Regions from separate parts of the Micromonospora sp. CA-240977 genome, predicted to be linked through region 3. Evidence: riboswitches for the same ligand, from Rfam matches in the RefSeq annotation. Region 3 holds a riboswitch; each other region holds the start of a gene.
What was found. A riboswitch is a leader RNA that binds a small molecule or an ion and turns the genes downstream of it on or off. The one in region 3 is predicted to bind cyclic di-AMP.
Positions count from the first base shown of each region.

Region 1: it holds a riboswitch for cyclic di-AMP, as region 3 does, so the genes downstream of both, ACQPWW_RS02805 (coiled-coil domain-containing protein) here and ACQPWW_RS00420 (NlpC/P60 family protein) in region 3, are expected to answer to the same signal.
Region 2: it holds a riboswitch for cyclic di-AMP, as region 3 does, so the genes downstream of both, ACQPWW_RS26365 (coiled-coil domain-containing protein) here and ACQPWW_RS00420 (NlpC/P60 family protein) in region 3, are expected to answer to the same signal.
Region 4: it holds a riboswitch for cyclic di-AMP, as region 3 does, so the genes downstream of both, ACQPWW_RS11095 (C39 family peptidase) here and ACQPWW_RS00420 (NlpC/P60 family protein) in region 3, are expected to answer to the same signal.

Region 1 is NZ_CP192055.1:576,380-581,462, reverse strand. Features, by position in the region: gene ACQPWW_RS02815 (copper-translocating P-type ATPase) at 1-816, opposite strand, end outside; gene ACQPWW_RS02810 (YibE/F family protein) at 1,126-2,499, shown strand; cyclic di-AMP (ydaO/yuaA leader) riboswitch at 2,666-2,796, shown strand; gene ACQPWW_RS02805 (coiled-coil domain-containing protein) at 2,801-3,820, shown strand; gene ACQPWW_RS02800 (carbonic anhydrase) at 3,878-4,600, opposite strand; gene ACQPWW_RS02795 (helix-turn-helix transcriptional regulator) at 4,827-5,083, shown strand, end outside.
Region 2 is NZ_CP192055.1:5,849,007-5,854,089, reverse strand. Features, by position in the region: gene ACQPWW_RS26375 (SRPBCC family protein) at 1-378, shown strand, start outside; gene ACQPWW_RS26370 (hypothetical protein) at 573-1,073, opposite strand; gene ACQPWW_RS26365 (coiled-coil domain-containing protein) at 1,263-2,330, opposite strand; cyclic di-AMP (ydaO/yuaA leader) riboswitch at 2,336-2,467, opposite strand; gene ACQPWW_RS26360 (cation diffusion facilitator family transporter) at 2,579-3,496, opposite strand; gene ACQPWW_RS26355 (HelD family protein) at 3,604-5,083, opposite strand, start outside.
Region 3 is NZ_CP192055.1:84,486-89,568, forward strand. Features, by position in the region: gene ACQPWW_RS00410 (NlpC/P60 family protein) at 1-417, shown strand, start outside; gene ACQPWW_RS00415 (N-acetylmuramoyl-L-alanine amidase) at 473-2,452, opposite strand; cyclic di-AMP (ydaO/yuaA leader) riboswitch at 2,688-2,823, shown strand; gene ACQPWW_RS00420 (NlpC/P60 family protein) at 2,891-3,877, shown strand; gene dcd (dCTP deaminase) at 3,940-4,518, opposite strand; gene ACQPWW_RS00430 (pyridoxamine 5'-phosphate oxidase family protein) at 4,618-5,083, shown strand, end outside.
Region 4 is NZ_CP192055.1:2,393,194-2,398,276, reverse strand. Features, by position in the region: gene ACQPWW_RS11105 (CDP-glycerol glycerophosphotransferase family protein) at 1-1,280, shown strand, start outside; gene ACQPWW_RS11100 (alpha/beta fold hydrolase) at 1,353-2,099, opposite strand; gene ACQPWW_RS11095 (C39 family peptidase) at 2,233-3,054, opposite strand; cyclic di-AMP (ydaO/yuaA leader) riboswitch at 3,299-3,440, opposite strand; gene ACQPWW_RS11090 (hypothetical protein) at 3,725-4,495, opposite strand; gene ACQPWW_RS11085 (hypothetical protein) at 4,626-4,991, opposite strand.

The DNA.
Region 1 (5,083 bases), 490 kb from region 3:
TTGGGCCCGTCCACCGGCGCGCTGCGCCTGGGCGACCATGCGCTGGATGCCGGCGAGCGCCGTCTGCTCACCCAGTGCCTCGACCCGGACCCTGATCGCCGAGTCGGTGGCGACGGTGCCCGCCACCACCCGGTCGCCAACCGCGCGGGCAATCGGGCGCGACTCGCCGGTGATCATCGATTCGTCCAGCTCGGCCCGGCCGTCGACGATGCCTCCGTCCGCCGGCACCCGAGCCCCCGGGCGGACCAGCACCACGTCGCCGACCCGCAGCTCGCCGGCCGACACCGGTTCGACCCGCCCGTCCGCGGTCACCCGCTCGGTCTCGTCCGGCAGCAGCGCGGCCAGCGCCGAGAGCGCGCCGTGGGCCTGCCCGATGGCCTTCATCTCCTGCCAGTGCCCGAGCAGCATGATGGTGACAAGCGCCGCCAACTCCCACCAGAAGTCCAGGTCGAACGCGCCGGCACTGGTGGCCAGCGACGCGCTGTAGGCGACAGTGATCGCCATCGCGACAAGCAGCATCATGCCCGGCGTCCGGTCCCGCACCTCGCGGACCGCACCGACCAGGAACGGCCAGCCACCCCACCAGAACACCACCGAGCCGAGCACCGGCCCCACCCAGGTACGGCCCGGGACGCCGTCGTCCAGGCCCAGCTGATCCGACACGAGGTGGCTGGTCAGGACCACCGGGATGGTCAGCACCAGGCAGACCCAGAAACGACGGCGGAACATCTCCGGATCGTGCCCGGCGTGCCTGTCGTGCGGCGGGGGCGCGGCGTGGCGCCGGTGGTCGGGGTCGGCGGATGACTGAGCGGGCATGGCTCCAACATGCCCGCCCGGTGACCATCGCGCGGGCGGTTCGGCGCTCGACACTCCGTCCCGACCTGCGAGCCCGGAACAGGCTGGCTAGCATCTCCCCGATGGCCCTCCAGCTACCGCTGCGCGGTCGGGCACCGGCGTCGCCGCGACGTGGCGTCGCCTCCGGCCGGCCGGGCTGGACACTGACCGTCCGTGATCGGGCGGTCCTCGGTGAGCGAACCATCGCGCGTTCCGCCGTGTTTCCACGGCATCGCTGAACCGACCGGCACGCTGGCCCGTATCCCGCACCGGATCGTTGGGAGTCTCGACTTGGGTTCCGACCACGCCCGTCCCGCTCCGTCCGCCCCGCCCCGGGTGCGACGGATCCTCGTCATGACGGTGGTGCCCCTCTTCGTCGCCACAGTGCTCGCCGCGGCGCTGCTCTGGCCGCGCGGAGGAGCACCGCGGACCGACGGCGGAGCGGACGTGCCGCGCTACGCCGGCACGGTGACCCGGGTGGTGACCGAGCCGTGCCCGCCGCTGCCGTCGAGCCCCGAGGGCACACCCAGGGTCGGCGCCGGGCCGTGCGGCACCGTCGACGTCCGGGTGGACGACGGGCCCGCCACCGGCCAGCAGGTCCAGACACCGGTGCCCGACGGACCCGGTGCGCCCCGGGTGGACGTCGGCGACGAGGTCATCCTGGTCCAGTTGACCGACCCGACCGATCCCACAATCAGCAACTGGAACATCGCCGAGCACCAGCGCGGCACCCCGATGGTGTGGCTGGCGGTGATCTTCGCTGCCGCGATCGTCGCGTTCGGCCGATGGCGGGGGCTGGCCGCGCTCGCCGGGTTGGCAGCCAGCTTCGCCATCCTGCTCACCTTCGTGCTGCCGGGCATCGGCGCCGGCAAATCACCGCTCCTGGTGGCGGTGGTCGGCGCCGCTCTGATCATGTTCGTGGTGCTCTATCTGACCCACGGCGTCAGCGCGCAGACCTCGGTCGCGGTGCTCGGCACCCTGGGCAGCCTGGTGCTGACCGGCGTGCTCGCCACCATCGCCACGGCGGCAACCCACCTCACCGGCTTCGGCAGCGAGGACGCGACGACACTGTCGATGTTCCAGGGTGACGTGGACCTGCACGGCCTGCTGCTCGCCGGGATCATCATCGGTTCGCTCGGGGTGCTCGACGACGTGACTGTCACCCAGGCGGCCACCGTCACCGAGCTGGCGAACGCGAATCCCGGGCTGACCCGCATGCAGCTGTACCGCGCGGCGACCCGCGTCGGCCGGGCGCACATCGCCTCCACCGTCAACACCATCGTGCTGGCGTACGCGGGCGCGTCGCTGCCCCTGTTGCTCCTGCTCACCGCCGACTCGCGGCCGATCGGGCAGATCCTCACCAGCGAGTTCCTCGCGCAGGAGATCGTCCGCAGCGCGGTCGCCACCCTCGGGCTGATCGCCGCCGTGCCACTGACCACCGGGCTGGCCGCGATCGTCACCGCGGCCGGGCGCGCCGAAGCCACGCCGCCGGGCGACGCCGCCGCCCGGCCGCGCCCCCGGGCGGACCGGGCGGAGGCACTGGCCGCCCTCAACGCACCACGGACGGGGCGACCCGACGAGCCGGACCAGACGCGGACCCGGCCCCCATCCACCGCCACCGACGGGTGGCCGGAGTCGAACAGGAGCACGGAAACGGCATGGTGACACTCCTCAGCGTGACCAGATCGGGTCTTCCCCCTGAGAACCGCGTCACTGGTCACACACCGCTATGGCGAAATGACACTTTTGGTCGGCATCCAGGCGTAGCTCACCCAGTCGACTCTCGGGTAACCTCGCTGCCGGTTACCGATGAAGGCGCGAAGCGGCGCCTGCGGTGCCACCGCCCAATCGCCAACCGGCGAGCCGGGGACCCAGGTGTGTGGGGTGAATCCGCGTCAGCGGTAGGGGCCACTTCCGCCCCGAACCCGTCAGCTAACCCGGTCGGCGGTCGAGGGAAGGGAACATTGTGACGGCACCCCTACGCCGCTGGTTGACACCCGTGGTGGCCGTGATCGCCGCACTGACCGTGCTCGCCGGGCCCCTCCCGGCCCACGCCGCCCCGACGACCCCCACACCGTCCGGGCACGAGGAGGCCGACGAGCCCAAGATGCTCAACGACGTCATCGAGCAGGTGAACCGCGACTACTCCGCCGCCAAGTCCAAACTGGACAAGTCCAAGAAGCGGCAGTTGGAGTTGGCGCTGGAGGTGGACCGGGCCAAGGCCGACCTGGACGCGCTGGCGCCACAGGTCGGGCAGATCGCCGCCCAGTCGTACCGCACCGGTCGGATCGGCGCGCTCGCGATGCTGCTCGAAAGCGACGCTCCGGACACGTTCGTCCAGCGCGCCGCGATGCTCGACGAAATCAACATGGTGAACGAGAACAAGCTCGCCGAGGTCAACACCGTGAAGGCCCGTGCCGAGCAGGCCAAGTTGGCCCTCGACACCGAGGTCCGGGAACAGCAGAAGCAGACCGCCGTGATGGCCAAGCGCAAGAGCGAGGCAGACAAGGCGCTCGCCCTGGTCGGCGGCAAGGGCTTCACCGGCGGTCTGGTGGACGCCACCTCGCCGGTCGCCCGGATCGGGCCGGGCCGCACCGCCGACGGCGACTGGAAGGCGCAGTCCTGCAGCGAGGACGACCCCACCACGTCCGGCTGCGTCACGCCGCGCACGCTGCACGCGTACAAGGAGGTCAGGAGGGCCGGCTTCACCCGGTTCGTCGGCTGTCACCGCAACGGTGGACCGTACGAGCACCCGAAGGGCCGCGCCTGCGACTGGTCGCTACAGAAGAGCGGCTTCTCACCCTGGCACAACGAGGACACCCGGACGTACGGCAACAACGTCGCCGCGTTCCTCATCCGCAACGCCGACCGGCTGGGCATCTACTACGTGATCTGGAACCGGCAGATCTGGTTCCCGGCAACCGGCTGGAAGTCGTACAGCGGGCCGTCGAACCACACCGACCACGTGCACATGTCGATGCTCTGATCCGCGGCGTCTTCCGCCGAGGGCCGTTCCGCGTCGCGCGGAGCGGCCCTCGTCGTGTCAGGCGGCGGCGGCCGGGTCAGCCGACCCGGTCGGCACGTCGAGCGTCGCGAAGCCGGCCGGCACGGCGGCCACCGGGCGCGCCACTCCGGCGGCGAGCCGGTACGACACACCCACCACCGCGCACCGCCCCTGCGCCACCTCGGCGGCCAGCACTGGCGACTGCCGGAGCAGCGTCTCGACGGTCTGTGCGATGTGGATGTCGACGATGCCGTCGATGTCGTCCACACCCTCGGCCTCGGCCCGGCGCAGACTGGGCAGCACGGCGTCGACCACCGCCCCCAGGTGCCCGGGAGGCGGGGTGCCGGTCGCGGAGGACTCCCGCGCCGCCTGCACCGCCCCGCACGAGTCGTGGCCGAGCACCACCACCAGCGGGGTGCCGAGGACGGTCACCGCGTACTCCACGCTGCCGAGCACCTCCGGACCGGTGGTGTGCCCGGCCGTACGGACCACGAACAGGTCACCCAGCCCCCGGTCAAAGATGATCTCGGCGGCCAGGCGGGAGTCGGAGCAGCCGACGATCACCGCGAACGGGTGCTGCCCGTCGGCCACTGCGGCCCGGTGTCCGGCGTCCTGGTTGGGGTGGCGTGGAGCGCCGCTGACGAAGCGCCGGTTACCGGCGGTCAACTCGGCGTACGCCTGGGCCGGCACGCTGGCCGCGGCCGCCCGGTCGCCGGTCCGCTGCGGACCCGGCTGCCCGCCGGGAGTTCCAGGACGACTCATCCCCGCACCTCGTCTTCACGCGTCTGACCTGGTCAGAGGGCTTGTCAGCCGGGCCGGCGGCGGCGCTGGCTCGGGCTCCACCGTCACACGCACCGTAAAGTGCGTCAAGGTATGCGTGATTTAGATTTCATATGTTGACTCCGATTCGGCCCCTGGGTGACGCACCGGGCGCAGGACGGGCGAGACTCCCGGGGGCAGGGCGGACGTCCGGAGAGGTGGTCACACGATGGCGAGCACGACGACGGGCGACACCGGCGGCGGGCGGAACTGGACGTTCCTCACCAACCACGGGCACGTGTTGCTGGCCATCGCCCGCAACCCCACCGCTCGGCTCCGCGACGTCGCGGCCGAGGTCGGCGTGACCGAACGGGCCGCGCAGGCGATCGTCGCCGACCTGGAAGCGGCCGGTTACCTGCACCGCACCCGGGTCGGACGGCGCAACGAATACACCCTCAACCCGGCCGGCCGGTTCCGGCACCCCGC
Region 2 (5,083 bases), 1.8 Mb from region 3:
GGCGAGCTGCATCCGCTGATTGTCCGGGTCCGCCAAGTGCCGCCCCGACCCGGCGCCCGGGCCAGCTACACGATCAACGACCGGCTGGTGGCCGGCCCGCTGCGCTTCCGGACCACGTACCACGCGGACGTGCTGATCAGCGAGGACGACGAGATCGTCATGGTGGCCCGCCAGTGGCCCGCCACGACGGTCCGCAACCACACGCGACTGCGCGCCGAGCCGGAGGGCCTGGTCCGGATCGACGTCGAGATCACCCTGACCGCGCCGACGCCGCTGTTCCGGTACGCGTTCCGCCAGGCACGGGCCGCTCACCTCGCCCTCGCCGCCCGTCTCGGCCCGGCCCTCGACCGCACCGGCGACTCCCCACCCCCGGCCTGACCGGCCCACACCCGCCGGCACCCGGCCCCCGTCCCGCCTTTGTGGCCCCAGCCCATGATCGTGCTCGATCGTGGATGTAGTGGCCTGCGGGCGCGAGGATGCCACTACATCCTGGTTCCAGCGCGATCACCGCGGCGCGGTCACGGCGGCGCGATCACCGCGGCGCGGTCACGGCAGCGCGGTCACGGCAGCGGTCACGGATTGCCGCCACGGCCGGCGCGGGCGGGTTGGGCGGCGGGACGTCGGCCCCACGGCTTGTACGTGGACAGCACCGTCGCGATGATCATCAGGCTGGTCGACACCGCGGGTGCGATCACCAGGTCGGCGCGGTCCCGGGCGGGGAGGGCGGCGCCCACCACGCCGGCGTGCCGCAGGTTCGGCGTGAGCAGGAACAGCACCAGCCCGACCATCACCGTGGTGAGCACGAGCTTGGCCACTACCCAGCGATAGCGCCACAGGCCCCACGGGGTGAGGAGCGCGCTGGCGACCCCGATCAGCCAGACCAGAACGCTCAGCGGCGCGAACAGCACAGTGCCGACCAGCGCCGTGACCGGGTAGACCACCGCCGGGTCGGCGCCGCGCTGCACGGCGATGCCCAGGGTGAGGAGCACGAGGTCGGCGCCGAGCCAGCCGAGCGAGGTGACCAGATGCAGGGTGAGGAGCCCTTTGCGGGCGGTGGGTGGGATCCGACGCATACCGCGATGCTGCCCGCGGACCCCGTCCGGGTCGTCCGACCGCCGACGACATCCGGGGTACGCCCGGCGACGTAGCCCGGCCGGGCGACCGCATCGCCGACTCCGGGGTGTCCCGTCGCGGGAAATGCCCCGGAGTCGGCGAACGCGAGTGGATCATCCCCGGAGCGATTCCGGGGACTGTCGGGTGGGTCAGTAGACCGACAGGTGGACGTGGTTGGTGTGGTCGGTGGACGGGGTGCCGCCCGCGCCGCTGTACGACTTCCACCCGCTGCTGGGCAGCCAGATCTGCCGGTACCAGATCACGTACAGCACGGCGAGCTGGTCGGCGTTGCGGATGAAGTACGCGGCCAGGTTGTTGCCGTACGTCTTGTCGCCGCCTGTGGCGTTGCCGCCGAAGCCGTCCTTCTGGGCGGCGAAGTCGCAGGCCCGGCCCTTGGGGTGTTCACCGGAGCCGCTGGGGCGGTGGCAGGAGACGTACCGGGTGAACCCGGCGGCCTTTGCCTGGTTGAGCGCGTGCAGGGTGCGCGGCGTGATGCAGCCGCTGGCGGGCGTGGGGTCGTTGACGCTGCACGATTCGGCTGGCCAGGAGCCGTCGGAGTTGCGGGGCGCCGCCTTCGCGTTGGCGGTGGAGGTGCCCCGGTTGGAGCCGCCGTCGGCGGTGGTCTGCGGCTTGGGGGTGGTGGCCACGGTCAGGGCCCGTTCGGCCTGGTCCTTGCGCTTGGCCATCACCGCGACCTGCTTGCGTTGTTCGATGATCTCGCCGTTCAGGGCGGCCCGGGTGCGACTGGCCTGGTCCTTGGTGGCAAGCAGATCGCGCAGCACCCGGTCCTCGTTGGCGGCCACCGCCTCCAGGGCGGCGGCCCGGTCCATGAAGCCCTCCGGGCTGCTGCTGTTGAGCAGCGCCGACACCGCGCCGAGCCGGCCTGTGCGGTACGCCACGCCGGCGATCTGGCCGACCTTGCCGTCGCGCTGGGCGAGTTCGACCTCGATGCCCTTCAGCTGGGTGGCGAGTTGTTGCTGTCGTTGCACGGAGGTGTCCAGAGCGCGTTTCGCGTCCAGGTAGCCCTTGCTGGCGGCCTCGAGTTGGGCGCGTAGCGAAGGGGTGCCGCCCTCTTCGTCGGAGTCGGGTGCGGCGGCGGCCCGGAGGCCGGTCGGGGGAGCGGCCGAGGCGGTGCCGGCCGGAAGCGCGACGCCGAGGGCGAACATCGCGACGATCAGGGCCGCCAGTCGGGCGGCGGGTGGTCGTGCTGGTGCCACTGCGCATGTCCTTCCGTCAGCCGCCGACCGGGTTAGCTGACGGGTTCGGGACGGAAGATCCCTACCGCTGACGCGGATGCACCCCAGGAACGTGGTTCCCCGGTTCGCCCAGGTGGGCGATTAGGCGGCGACCGCCACCGGCGCCTGGAGGGCGCCGCCTGGTGGAGGCCGGGACCGAGCTTACCGGTGCCGGTGGGGCTGGTGCAGCCGTTGTGACGGACGGTGCGTGCGTCGTCACGAGAAGCCTGTCACCACTCGATGGAGCCGCAGGCTCCGGAGGCGGCACCGGGTTCGATCTGCAACGTCGCGTGTTCGATCCGGAAGTCGTCGTGCAGCGCGGTGCGCGCCGCGGTCAGCACCGCGCCGACCTCCGCGCCGGGCGCCATGGTCAGGTGGGCGGAGGCCACCTCCATGCCCGAGGTGAGCGTCCAAACGTGCAGGTCGTGCACCTCGACCACCCCGGGGACGGCGGCCAGCCGGTCGTGCACGGCGGTCACCTGGAGGTGTTCCGGGGCGGCCTGCACCAGGATGCGGACGGCGGCACGGGCCAGCCGCCAGGTGCGGGGCAGGATGAACGCGCCGATGGCGACCGCGACGAGTGGGTCGGCCCACCACCAGTCGGTGACGGCGATGAGCAACGCCGCGCCGATCACGCCGAGCGAGCCGAGCAGGTCGCCGAGCACCTCCAGGTAGGCGCCCTGAAGGTTGATGCTCTCCCGGGCTCCGGCGCGGAGCAGGGCGAAGGCGGCGATGTTCGCGAGCAGGCCGAGCACCGCCACCGCGAGCATCGGACCGGCGATGACCTCGTGCGGGTCGCCGAAGCGGCGGATCGCCGCGATCACCACGTAGATCGCGACGCCGGAGAGCAGGACGGCGTTGGCCAGCGCGGCGAGGACCTCGAGTCGGTAGAGCCCGAAGGTGCGTTGCGGGTCGGCGGTGGCCCGCCGGGTCGCGGTGATGGCGGCGAGCGCCATCCCGATGCCGAGCACGTCGGTGAACATGTGCCCGGCGTCGGAGAGCAGGGCGAGCGAGCCGGTGTGCAGGGCGGCCACCGCCTCGACCACCATCAGGGTGGCGAGCAGCCCGAACGCCGCCCAGAGTCGGCCCCTGTGCTGGTGTGCGGCATTGGCGACCGACCCATGGTGGTGGTCATGACCTGCGCCCACGAGATCCACCTTCCGTCGCCGGTCGGGGCCCGGTCAAATGTATGCTCACATCGCTATGTATGCAAGTATGGGGCAGGCCACCGGCCCACCAGGCAGTTTGCTCCAGATCAGCCGGTTGGATCGATGGTGGTGAGTCGCTGCGTGGCCCGGGAGAGCGCCACGTACAGGGTGCGTACCCCCGCACCCGGATCGGCCCGGATCTCGCTCGGAGCGACGAGCACTACCCCGTCGTACTCCATGCCCTTGGCCTCCAGGCTGGTCACCACCTGTAGGCGCGGCGCGTCGAGCGCGTCGAGCCAACCGGCGACCTCGTCGCGGCGGGGGACCGGCGTGATCACCCCGACCGTGCCCTCCACCTCGGCCAGCAGCCCGGCGGCCGCGTTCACGACGGCGGTCGCCAACCCGGTCGCGGGCACCACGAGCTCGACCGGATCGACCCCGGTGGAGCGCACGGCGGTGGGCAACGGCAGGTCAGGGTAGAGCCGGCGGATCTCCGCCGCCGCCACCGCGAAGATCTCCGCCGAGTTGCGGTAGTTGGTGGTGAGGGTGAAGTCGTGTCGCTTCCGCCGGCCCAGCGCCTGGTCCCGGGCCCGGGTCAGCTCCTCGGGATCACCTGTCCACGCGGTCTGCGCGGGGTCACCCACCACCGTCCAGGAGGCCAGGTGGCCACGGCGCCCGACCATCCGCCACTGCATCGGCGAGACGTCCTGTGCCTCGTCCACCACCACGTGCGCGTAGTCCCGGTAGTCCTCCGGACGCTCCCGGGCCGCCGCCCGGGCCGCCCGCTGCCGCTCGCTGGCGGTGCTCAGCTCGCGTACGCCGCCAGCGAGCTGGAACGGGTCGCGGCGGGCCTTGGCCGGCTGCGCCGGCTTGCCGAGCAGGGCGTCCAACTCGTCGAGCAGCGCGATGTCGGCGATCGTCAACCCGTCCGAGTCCAGGTTCCGGTACGCGGCGCTGAGCAGTCGGATCTCCGCGGTGGAGAGGATCTGACCGGCGTACCGGCGCAGCCGTTCCGGCCGGGCCAGCCAACCGAGCACGTGCCGCGGGTGCAGCCGGGGCCACCACGCCTTGAGGAACTCCCGGAACTCGGCCCGCTCGGCGATCTCCGCCTCGAAGGTGCGTTGCTCCGGCAGTCGGATGCCCACTTCGCGGGCCTGCGCCCAGAGCGCGGCGAACACCCCGTCGAAGCCGGCCCGGCGCACCTCGTTGCGGCGGGCGCCGCGGTGCAGCGCGCGGTCCCGGATCCGGTCCAGCTCGGCCCGGTCCAGCCGCAGCAGCGTGCCCCGGTAGAGCAACCGCAGCTCACCCGGGCCGCCCGGCACCGCGTCGCGGACCGCGCGCTCCAACACCCGGCGCATCCGCAGCGAGCCCTTCACCGCCGCCACCTCGGGCGGGTCGGTGCGGGTGGCGGTCATCCCCGGGAAGAGAGTGCCGAGCGAGTGCAGGGTGGCGGTGTCCTCACCGAGCGAGGGCAGCACCGAGGCGATGTACTCGACGAAGACCGACGACGGGCCGACCACCAGGATGCCGCCGCCGGCGTACCGGCTGCGGTCGGAATAGAGCAGGAACGCCGCCCGGTGCAGGGCG
Region 3 (5,083 bases):
CAGCTTGAGGCGTCGATGCCGAAGACCACGGTGGTGACCGCGGCCTGCCCGACCATCAACGGAGTGGTCAGCGCTGCCGCCCGCACGGCGATCAAAACCGCCTGCGGCAAGGTCGGCAAGCCGTACGTCTGGGGCGCCACCGGCCCGAACTCGTTCGACTGTTCGGGGTTGACCCAGTACGCCTACAAGGCGGCCGGGATCTACCTCACCCACCACACCGGTGACCAGTGGAACGAGGGGAAGGCCGTCGCGCGAGCCGATGCCCGCCCCGGTGACCTGGTCTTCTTCTTCTCCGGCCTGAGTCATGTCGGGCTGTATCTGGGTAACAACCAGATGGTGCACGCACCACGTGCCGGTAAACCGGTGCAGGTGTCGAGCATCAACACGATGCCCGTCGCCGGGTTCCGGAGACCCTGATCCACCACGTGCGACACGACGGCCCCCGGTCACCGACCGGGGGCCGTCGCGGTTCTCAGCGGGGTGCGCCCAGCGGGGACGGCAGGAGCTGCACGTCGGCCAGGTCGACGTACATGATGCGGTGGCCGAACTGGATCTGCGCGTACCGGTTCTTGCCGCGGATCACCGTCCAGTCACCTGGTGAGGAGCCGTCGATGGTGCTGGCCCGGTAGTACTCGCCCGGCAGCACCGCGCCGACGGCGTACCGCTGCCCGGCGGCCAGCGTGTACTGCAGTGGCGAGATCGTCTGGTAGGGCACTCCGGCCGGATAGGCCGCCTGCTCCGGGTAGGCCCGCCCGTAGACCGGGATGGTGGCCCGGCCGGGTTTCGGGGTGGCCACCAGGCCGACGGTCCAACTGGCGGTGGGCGCGGACGCCGGGTTGTGGAACCAGGCCCGTTGCCCGAGGTACCAGATCGCCGTCCAGTCACCCTGCCGACCGGCCAGCGCGTACGTCTGGCCGGCGGAGGCACGGGCGCCGTGGTCCGACACCTCCATGGTGTTCGGGCTGCCGTCCGGGCGGAGCGCGATGTCGTTGACAAGTGGCGCGTCCGCGGCCGGAGCGGAGCGCAGCACCACCGCCGAGGAGCCGCGTGGCGCGCACGGCACACCGGCGGTGACGCAGCCGACGAACGCCGGCTGGTTGGTGGCGAAGTCCGGGTCGATCCGGACCAGACCGGTGGCCGGGGTGCCGGTGTCCAACCGGGGCGCGTGCAGCAGCTCGAAGTAGTGGGTCCAGTCCCAGTACGGGCCGGTGTCCCAGTGCATCCCACTGACGTTCGCGGCGATGGTGCCGGGCACGTTGTCGTGGCCGATGATGTGCTGGCGGTCCAGCGGGACGCCCAGCCGCAGCGCGAGGTGCCGGACCAGCTTCGCCGAGGTCCGGTACATCGCCTCGGTGTACCAGGTGCCCTGCGCCGCGAAGCCCTCGTGCTCCAGCCCGACCGCCTTGGCGTTGACGTACCAGTTGCCGGCGTGCCAGGCGACATCCTTGGTCCGGACGTGCTGGGCGACGTGCCCGTCCACCGAACGCAGCGTGTAGTGCCAGCTCACGTAGGTCGGGTCCTGGACGAGTTGCAGGGTGGTGGCCCAGCTTCCCTCGGTGTCGTGGATGACGATGTACTCGATCTTCTGCCGGGCCGGCCGGTCGGACAGGTCGTGGTTGCCGTAGTCCCCTTCGCCGAACGCCGCGTAGGGCGCCGGGATCCACTCGCAGGAGATGGTCCGGGGGCATTCCAGCCCGTCCGGGCGGGCGAGTCGGCGCAGACCCAGTCGGTCCAGCCAGGAGCGCTCCGGACGGATCGCGCGGGCCGGCAGCGTGATCCGCTGGCCGTCGTCGGTCACCCGCGACTCGCCGGCGCCGATGGTGGTGAAGACCTCGTCGGCGAAGGCCGCCGCGGCGTCGGCGCTGTCCGCGCCGGCGTAACGGGCCACCGCGCCGTACCAGGTGGCCGGGTCGGTGCCGGCGCCGACCGGCGCGCCCAACTCCCGCTGGTACGAGGCCAGCAGCGCCGCCCCGCCCCGGATGTTGACGTCCGCGTCGGTGCGCAGCGCGTCGGGGGCCGCGCCGGTCAGGGCGGCGGCGGCATCCACTGTCTGCAACGCGGCGGCGGGTGGCGCCGGGTCCTCGGCCGGCCGGGGCGCGGGTGCCAGCGCGGTACGGGAGTCGTCGCCGCGCGGGTCCTCGGTGCCGGTGTCGTGGTGGCCCCCCACGGGCAGCGCGGCCACGTGTCGGGCGTCGGTCAGGTGCATGGGTCCGTAACCGCCGCTGGTGCTGGGTGTGCCGGCGTTGCTGTCCCAGCGGGACTCCAGGTAGGAGACGCCGAGCAGCACGTCGGTCGGTACGCCGTACTCGGCCGCCGCGGCGGCGTACTGCTGCTGGCGGTCGGCGGCGGGTGCGGCGGCGGCGTAGGTGGGTGGTGGGACCGCGGTCGCGGCGGCGACCACGGCGACGGCGAGCAGTGCGCGCCGGCCGGCGAGCAGGGTTGGATGGTGCATCGAACCCCCTAGATTTTCGCGGGTGAAGATGAGGCCACCTTCGCGCCGGCCGGGAGCCCGCGTCAATACCTTTCCATGTGTCGACTCGTCGGGAAAGAAATCTTCACGTACGGTCGGTGACCCTCTCCGATCGGTACGGAGTGTCACGGCCGCACGGGTTGCGGAGTGGTAACAAGCGTCTCTACTCTGGTCATTCGTCGGCCCGATAGCAGCTCCACCCAGCCCGGGTGGTAACGGACCGACACCGCCGAGTCGTTTCCAAACGAACCGGGGACCCATGTCCCTCGGGGTGAATCCGCAGCCACTGCGGTAGGGCGCCGACTTCCCGCCCGAACCCGTCAGCTAACCCGGTAGGCGGTCAGGAAGAAGGAGTACGGAACCCCGGTGGCACTCCATGCCCCGCGGCCGTCGTCCGAGCGGTCGGCACCAGCCGGCCCGATGTCGATCGCGCCGCGCCCACGCTGGTCCCGCTTCACCACCGCGCTCGCCGCACTGGCCGGCGTCGCCGTCGTCCTGACCGGCAGCGCCACGGCGGCCCACGCCGACCCGTCCGTCGCCGAGATCGAGCGCCAGATCGACGCCGACTGGAACAAACTCGAACCGATCATCGAGCAGCACAACGCGACCCGGATCGACCTCGCCGCCAAGCGCAGGCAGGCCCAGGCGCTGGCCGCCCGGATCGCCCCGCTGGAGCGTCAGGTCGACGCCGCGATGGACAAGGTCAGCGCTCTGGCCGTGCGCGCCTACAAGGGCGAGACCGTGCTGACCGTCAACGCGGTGCTGGGCAGCCAGTCACCCAGCGAGGTGGTCGGCCAACTCGAGATACTCGACCGCTTCGCGCACAACCAGCAGCAGGACATCCGCGAGGTGGCCGACCTGCGCGACGAGCTGGCCAGCCAGAAGGCGCCGCTCGACGAGATGGTGGCCCAGCTGACCCGCACCGAGGCTCAGCTGGCGGCGAAGAAGAAGCAGATCAACGAGGAGATCGACAAGCTGCAGAAGCTGCGCCTCAAGGTGTACGGCAGCGGTGGCGGCGGTCCGTTGCGCCCGGCGCCCTGCCCCGGCAGCTACCCCGGCGGCGCCGCCGGCACGGCTGTCAAGTTCGCCTGCGCGCAGATCGGCAAGCCCTACGTCTGGGGTGCCGAGGGCCCGAACTCGTACGACTGCTCCGGGCTGATGCTGGCCGCCTGGGCGAAGGCCGGGGTGTCCCTGCCGCACAACGCCGCCGCGCAGAGCCGCGCCACCAAGAACGTCAGCAGGGCCGACCTACGCCCCGGCGACCTGGTCTTCTACTACAGCGACATCCACCACGTCGGCATGTACGTCGGCGGCGGCTGGGTGGTGCACGCCTCGCAGGCCGGTCAACCGATCAAGATGAAGAAGGTCGACGACGGCCCGATCCACAGCTACGGCCGTCCAGGCTGATCGAGAGAGCTGACCGAAGGGCCCGCCGCGACGAGTCGCGACGGGCCCTCGTCGTCACGGGGTCAGCGGGTGGGCCAGGTGCGCCAGTGCTGCCAGGCGCGGCTCGGTGTCGGCCCCCGCTGCCCCTGGTAGCGCGAGCCGTAGACCGCCGACCCGTACGGGTGCTCGGCCGGCGAGGAGAGCCGGAAGATGCAGAGCTGCCCGATCCTCATGCCCGGCCAGAGGGTGATCGGCAGGTTCGCCACGTTCGAGAGTTCCAGCGTGACGTGACCGGAGAAGCCGGGGTCGATGAAGCCGGCGGTGGAGTGCGTGAGCAGCCCGAGCCGGCCCAGTGAGCTCTTGCCCTCCAGTCGGCCGGCGAGCTGGTCGCCAAGCGAGATGACCTCGAGCGTCGAGGCGAGCACGAACTCCCCGGGGTGCAGCACGAACGGCTCCCCGTCGGGCACCTCGACCGCCGAGGTCAGGTCGTCCTGCTGCATCGCCGGGTCGATGTGGGTGTAGAGGTGATTGTTGAAGACCCGGAACAGTCGGTCCAGTCGCACGTCGATGCTGGAGGGTTGGACCAGGGTGGGCTCGAACGGCTCCAGGCCCAGCGTGCCGGCCTTGATCTCGGAGACCAGGTCGCGGTCGGAGAGCAGCATCGGACCACCATAGCCGCGCCGCCGAAAGTGCCCGGATTCGGTGCCGGTGACCAGCGCGTCGAGGTCGCTGCTCGTACATTTGTTCGATAGAATGCTGGCATGGCTTCCTGGTCCGAATTCGCCGCCGACGAGCCCCGACTCGCCGACGGGATCCGCGTTCTCCTCCAGCAGTACGGGCCGGGCTTCGGCTACCTGGCCACCGTCCGCGCCGACGGCGGGCCCCGCGTCCATCCGGTCTCCCCGGTGATCACCGACGAGGGTCTGTTCTGCTTCATCATCGACTCCCCGAAGCGCCGTGACCTCGAGCGCGACGGCCGCTACGCGCTGCACTCGTTCCCTCCGGAGGAGAGCGACGACGAGGCGTACGTGGCGGGGCGCGCCCGTCCGGTGACCGATCCGGCGCGAGTCGCCAGGTTGGCGCAGGGCGCTCGCGCGGAGCCGCTGGTCGACTGGCAACTGTTCGAGTTCACCGTCGACGTGGCGATGCTGACGCGCCGCGAGCAGCACACCGCTGGCATTCCGGGCCTCGCGCCGGCCCGGCCGGCCGTTCGGGTCTGGCTCGACC
Region 4 (5,083 bases), 2.3 Mb from region 3:
CCGTCCTGGCGCTCGCCGCCGCGCTCACCCTGCCGGCGGGCGTGGCGTTGGCCGCGAGCCTGCTGGTCGGCGCGGGCACCGGGGTGGTCGCCCTGGACCTGGCCCGGCGGCGGTTCCGGCCGGGAGCCGGTGGCGGGCCGGTGGCGCGGGCGCTGCGCCGGCACCAGCCGGAGTTCCTGCTCTACTTCTCCGCGCCGCCCGGCTCGGAATACCAGGTCACCATGTGGCTGCCGTACCTGGAACGGATCGGCCGGCCGTTCCTGGTCGTGCTGCGCGAGCCGGAGTTCCTGGCCCCGATCGCCGCGGCCACAAACGCGCCGGTGGTCTACTGCCCCACCCTGCGGGCGATGGACGAGGCGCTGGTGCCGAGCCTGCGGGCGGCGTTCTACGTCAACCACGGGGCGAAGAACAGCCACTGCATCCGCTTCACCCAGCTCACCCACGTGCAGTTGCACCACGGCGACAGCGACAAGGCGCCGAGCGCCAACCCGGTGTCCGGGATCTTCGACCGGATCTTCGTGGCCGGCCCGGCCGCGATCGACAGGTACGCCCGCGCCGGCGTGCGGATCCCGGCGGACAAGTTCGTGGTGGTCGGCCGCCCGCAGGTCGAGTCGATCGAGGTACGCGCGGAGCCGGCACCGGGGATGGCGCACCCGACAGTGCTCTACACCCCCACCTGGACCGGGCACCACGCCGACGCCGACTACTGCTCGCTGCCGGTGGCCGAGGGGCTGCTGCGCCGGCTGCTGGAGCGCGGCGCGACAGTGATCCTGCGGGCCCACCCGTACACGACACAGAACCCGGCGTCGGCACGCCAGTTGGGCCGGCTGACCGAGCTGCTCGTCGCCGATCGGGCCCGCAGCGGACGCCAGCACGTCGTCGGCGCCGCCGCCCGCGAGCTGAGCCTGACCGAGTGCGTGAACCGGTCGGACGCGCTGGTCTCCGACGTGTCCGGGGTGATCTCGGACTACCTCTACTCCGGCAAGCCGTACGCGGTGACCGACATGGGCGACGAGGGCGGCCGGTTCACCGAGCGTTTCCCGCTGGCCGCGTCGGGTTACGTGCTGCGGCGGGACCTGTCCAACGTGGACGAGGTGCTGACCGCGCTGCTGGACACCGACCCGCTGGCCGCGGAGCGCTGGGCCACCCGCCGCCGCTACCTGGGTGACTTCCCCGCCGAGTCGTACGCCGACGCGTTCCTGACCGCCGCGCGCCGGGAACTGGCGACAACGGAGGACGCTGCGGCCGAGCGTGCTCCGCAGCTCTCCCCCCTGGCCTGACCCGGGCTGTCGGCCCAGGCCAGGGGCTGGACGACGGGCGCTCACCATCCGCTGCGACGCGCCGCGGAAAGCTCAGCGGTACGGGTCGAGCAGCGCCAGTACGGCGGCCGGGTCCTCCACGTGCGCGTTGTGCCCGAGACCGGGCAGCGTGGCGACCGGTACGCCGTACTCCTTGAGCTGTTCGTCGGTGACCATCGGGTCGTGCTCGCCGCGCGCCAGCACCACCGGCACGTCGGTGGCCGCGAGCAGCGCGACCAGGTCGGGCTCGCCGACGGCGAACGCGGTCGGGTCCATGGCCAGACGCCAGCGACCGTCGACCTGACGGAGGCCGGCGTCCACCACCGGATGGTCCGGCGGGAGCAGACCGGTCAGCCCGGAGACGCGCAGGTAGCGACGGGCCGCCTCGGTACGGCTGGCGAACCAGCTCACCGGGCGGGCGGCCAGCTCGGCGGCGCGTTCCAGCTCGGCGGGTGACCAGAGCGCCTTGATGCCCAACCCGACCACCGCGTCCACCGGCATCCCGGCGTCGCGCGCGGCCAACGCGAGGCCGACCACGCCACCCAGCGAGTGCCCGAGCACGACGAGCCGGTCGTCGGGGGCGAGGGCCTGCGCGATCCGCTGGGCGAAGCCGGCGAAGGAGTACGACGGCAGCGGCGACGCCCAGCCGTGACCGGCGAGGTCCGGTGCCAGCCACCGACCGGGCCAGTGTTGGGCGAGATGCGGCGCCCAGGGCAACCACACGTCACCGGTCGTCCCCATCCCGTGCAACAGCAGCAGGACCGGCCTTCGACCGGCGTGACCACCCGATTCATCCACCACGGCCGCAGTCTCCCACGGTTCCCGGCCCGGTACGAGAGTCGCCGACGGGGCGTACCCCGGACCGCCGTGGAAGACGCCACGGGCGCCGGCCCCTTGTGGGGGACGGCGCCCGTGGCGGTCCAGCGTGCCTGGGTCAGGCGGAGTAGCCCCGGCTGGCGATCCAGTTGGCCAGGTCGATTGTGGTGATCCAGTACGACGGGTCGGCCGGGTTCGCCGAGTCGGCGATGCGCACCGTGCGGCCGTTGTCCTTGTAACCAACCACGGCGATGTAGTGCCCGCCGCCGTAGGAGTGCCAGCCGCCGTCGGTGTCGGTGGCGTCGCCGACGACGTTGGCGACCACGCCCCGGCCGTCGGTGATGGCCTTGACGACGTCGGCCTGGAGGCGGTCCATCTGCGCCGGGCTGGGCGCGCCGGCGAACATCCGGGTCCGGTACGGGGAGCCCTTCACCTCGGCGTTGAGCACCCGGGTGGTGTCCTCGGCCGAGTTGGTGCCCATCTCGGTGGTGCCCAGCTCGGCGCCGAGCTCCTCCTGGGTGCGGTCGATCCCGGTGGCGCTGAGCGCGTTACGGGTGGCCGCCGGACCGCAGTTGTAGTACGTGTTCTGCGCCTCGTAGTCGTAGTCGAGCACCTTGGTCGCCGGCGGCTTCGGCCGCTCCGGCTTGCGGGTGAGGTCCGGGTTGGTGCTGGCCTTGGCGGCGGGCGAGGCGGCGCTGGTGGCCGGGGCGGCGGTCGGCGCGGAGCTGGCCAGGGGAGACGCGTCGTTGGCGGCGGCGATGTCGCTGCGCATCTCGGCGACAGTGGTCGCGGTGCGCTGGCCGGCCGGCGCGTCGTCGGCGGTGGTGAGCAGGGTGCCGGTGGTGGCGGCGATCACGAGGGCCGCGGCGGAGGCGGCGACGATCTGGTACGGGCGCTCGGTCGCGACGCGGCGGAGCTGACGCTTCAGTGTGTGCTTCACGGGGTCCTCCACGGATCGGGGGAGAGCGGCACACCGGGGGCCGGACCGGTATCCGGGCAGGCGCCAGCGCGCGGACGATGGTCCGCGGATGGTGAACCGCTCAGGGGAACGCCCGGCGTGGCCGGGCGGTTAGGCGATGACCCGGGGGGTCAGCTCACCGTCACTAGACGAATGAGCGGGGGCACCGCCGCGCCGTGGAGGCGAGGGAACAGCCGAGGGGTGGAAAGGTGCTGCACGAGGATGGAACTCCTTCCGACACCGCCTACCGGGTTAGCTGACGGATTCGGGCGGGAAGATCGCCCTACCGCGGGCCGTGGCTCGCGGATTCACCCCGGACTTGCTGATGGGTCCCCGGTTCGTTCATCACGATTGAGCGGGTCGGCGCGGCGTCGCCTCTTGCGATCGGTTACCGCACCGGACGGGACGACACTACTGGCCCGTTCACGCCCTGCCAAGCCAGGTTCACCTGCGTAAACCCCAATCGGCGCGGCAATTTCTGCGCGTTCTGCCGATGATGTGACTCGATGGGACAAGCGGTTACCGTGACGCCTGTGGGCGACAACCGGACAGGTCGCCGACAGTGCGGCCACAATTCCGGGAAAAATCGAGCCGAACGTGCCGGACGCCCGATTCCGCAATACGGTGACCCGGCTCACGTAACGGATCGGGCTCAACCCGCGCGGGCGGGACGCCAGCGTGCCACGACGGCGGGACGGGACACCCCGCGTACCAGCCGGCGGGCTGGCGTCCGGCTCGGCCGCAGCCGGGCCGCCGCCAAACCCGCCTCGTCGGCAAGGGTGCGCGCCGACTCGGCGGACAGTTCCGCGGCCCGCCAGGCGGTCCGCTCCGCTGCGGCGGCGGCCTGGTAGTCGACCCGTCTCGCGTCCCGGATCGACCGGCTGAGCAGCGCTTCCTGCTCGACCGGGTGCCGCCGGGGATCCCAGCCGCGCCGCCGCCCGAACACCTCGCTGAGCTGCGCCATGGTCAGGTCGCCCCGCCAGTACGCCGCCGTCGCCGCGCGGTGCAGGTAGCGCTCCCGGGCGGCGTACTCGGCCGGGGTGCGGGGGGTGTCCGGCGTGGGCAGCGCCCCGGACCCCGCGAAGCGGCGCGCGGCGGTGTCCGCCTCGTCGTACCGCGCCCAGGCGCGTTCCACCTCTTCCTGACTGATCAGCCAGGCATCGCGTCGCCGCTGGGCCGTCCTGGCCGCGCCGGCCGCCGCGACAGCCACCTCCTCGGCGTACCGGCGCAGGTCGACGACCTCGGCGGCGGCCACCTCGCGGGCGGTCGGCACGGCCGGGGACGGGTCGCCGGCGGGCCGGTCGCGTTCGGGCCGGGCGACCAGCACGGCGAGTACACCGAACGCCAGCAGGCACAGGGCCGACCAGATGGCAGCGGCCTGCGGTACCTCGGTTACGAACTGGTAGAAGACAACGGTCTCCATGGTCGGCACCTCGCGGAGGAAGCAGAGCGATGGGGAGCCCCGGCCGCCCGGCCACGGCGGGCCACGGGTCGGCGGGGTGCGGAGCTGGTGGGTCGACAGGGCGCGGCGACGGGACGCTTGTCCCGGGGGCTCAGCGCCCGGGTGGACCTCGGGGCGCCCGGCTGTGGGGGCCGTCGACGAGGGGCAGCCGGTCGGACCCGGTCACGCGCACCGGCAGCACGCCGGCCGCGAGGGCGCCCTGGCCGTCGGGGAGCGCCGGTTGCGCGTCGACCGACCAGGCTGGGAGTGCCTCCTCGGCGGCGCCCGCACTCGCCGCGGCGCTCAGGCCCGGCGCGGTGCTCAGGCTCGGCGCGGCGGTCGGGGTGGACGGTGGCGCGGCGGCCGAGACCGGGCCGGCGCCGAGCGCCAGGGCCGCGACGACGGCGAGGCTGGTCAGCACCCGGGTCGCCCAGCGCGCCACCCACCACAGCGGACAGGTGAACGCGACCGGGAGCACGTCCCCACGCTACCGTCGTGCCGACCCGGGCGCATCGACCACGGGCGTGTCGGCGCGCGCCGCGCCGACCCCGTTGACCAGCGTGGACGGTG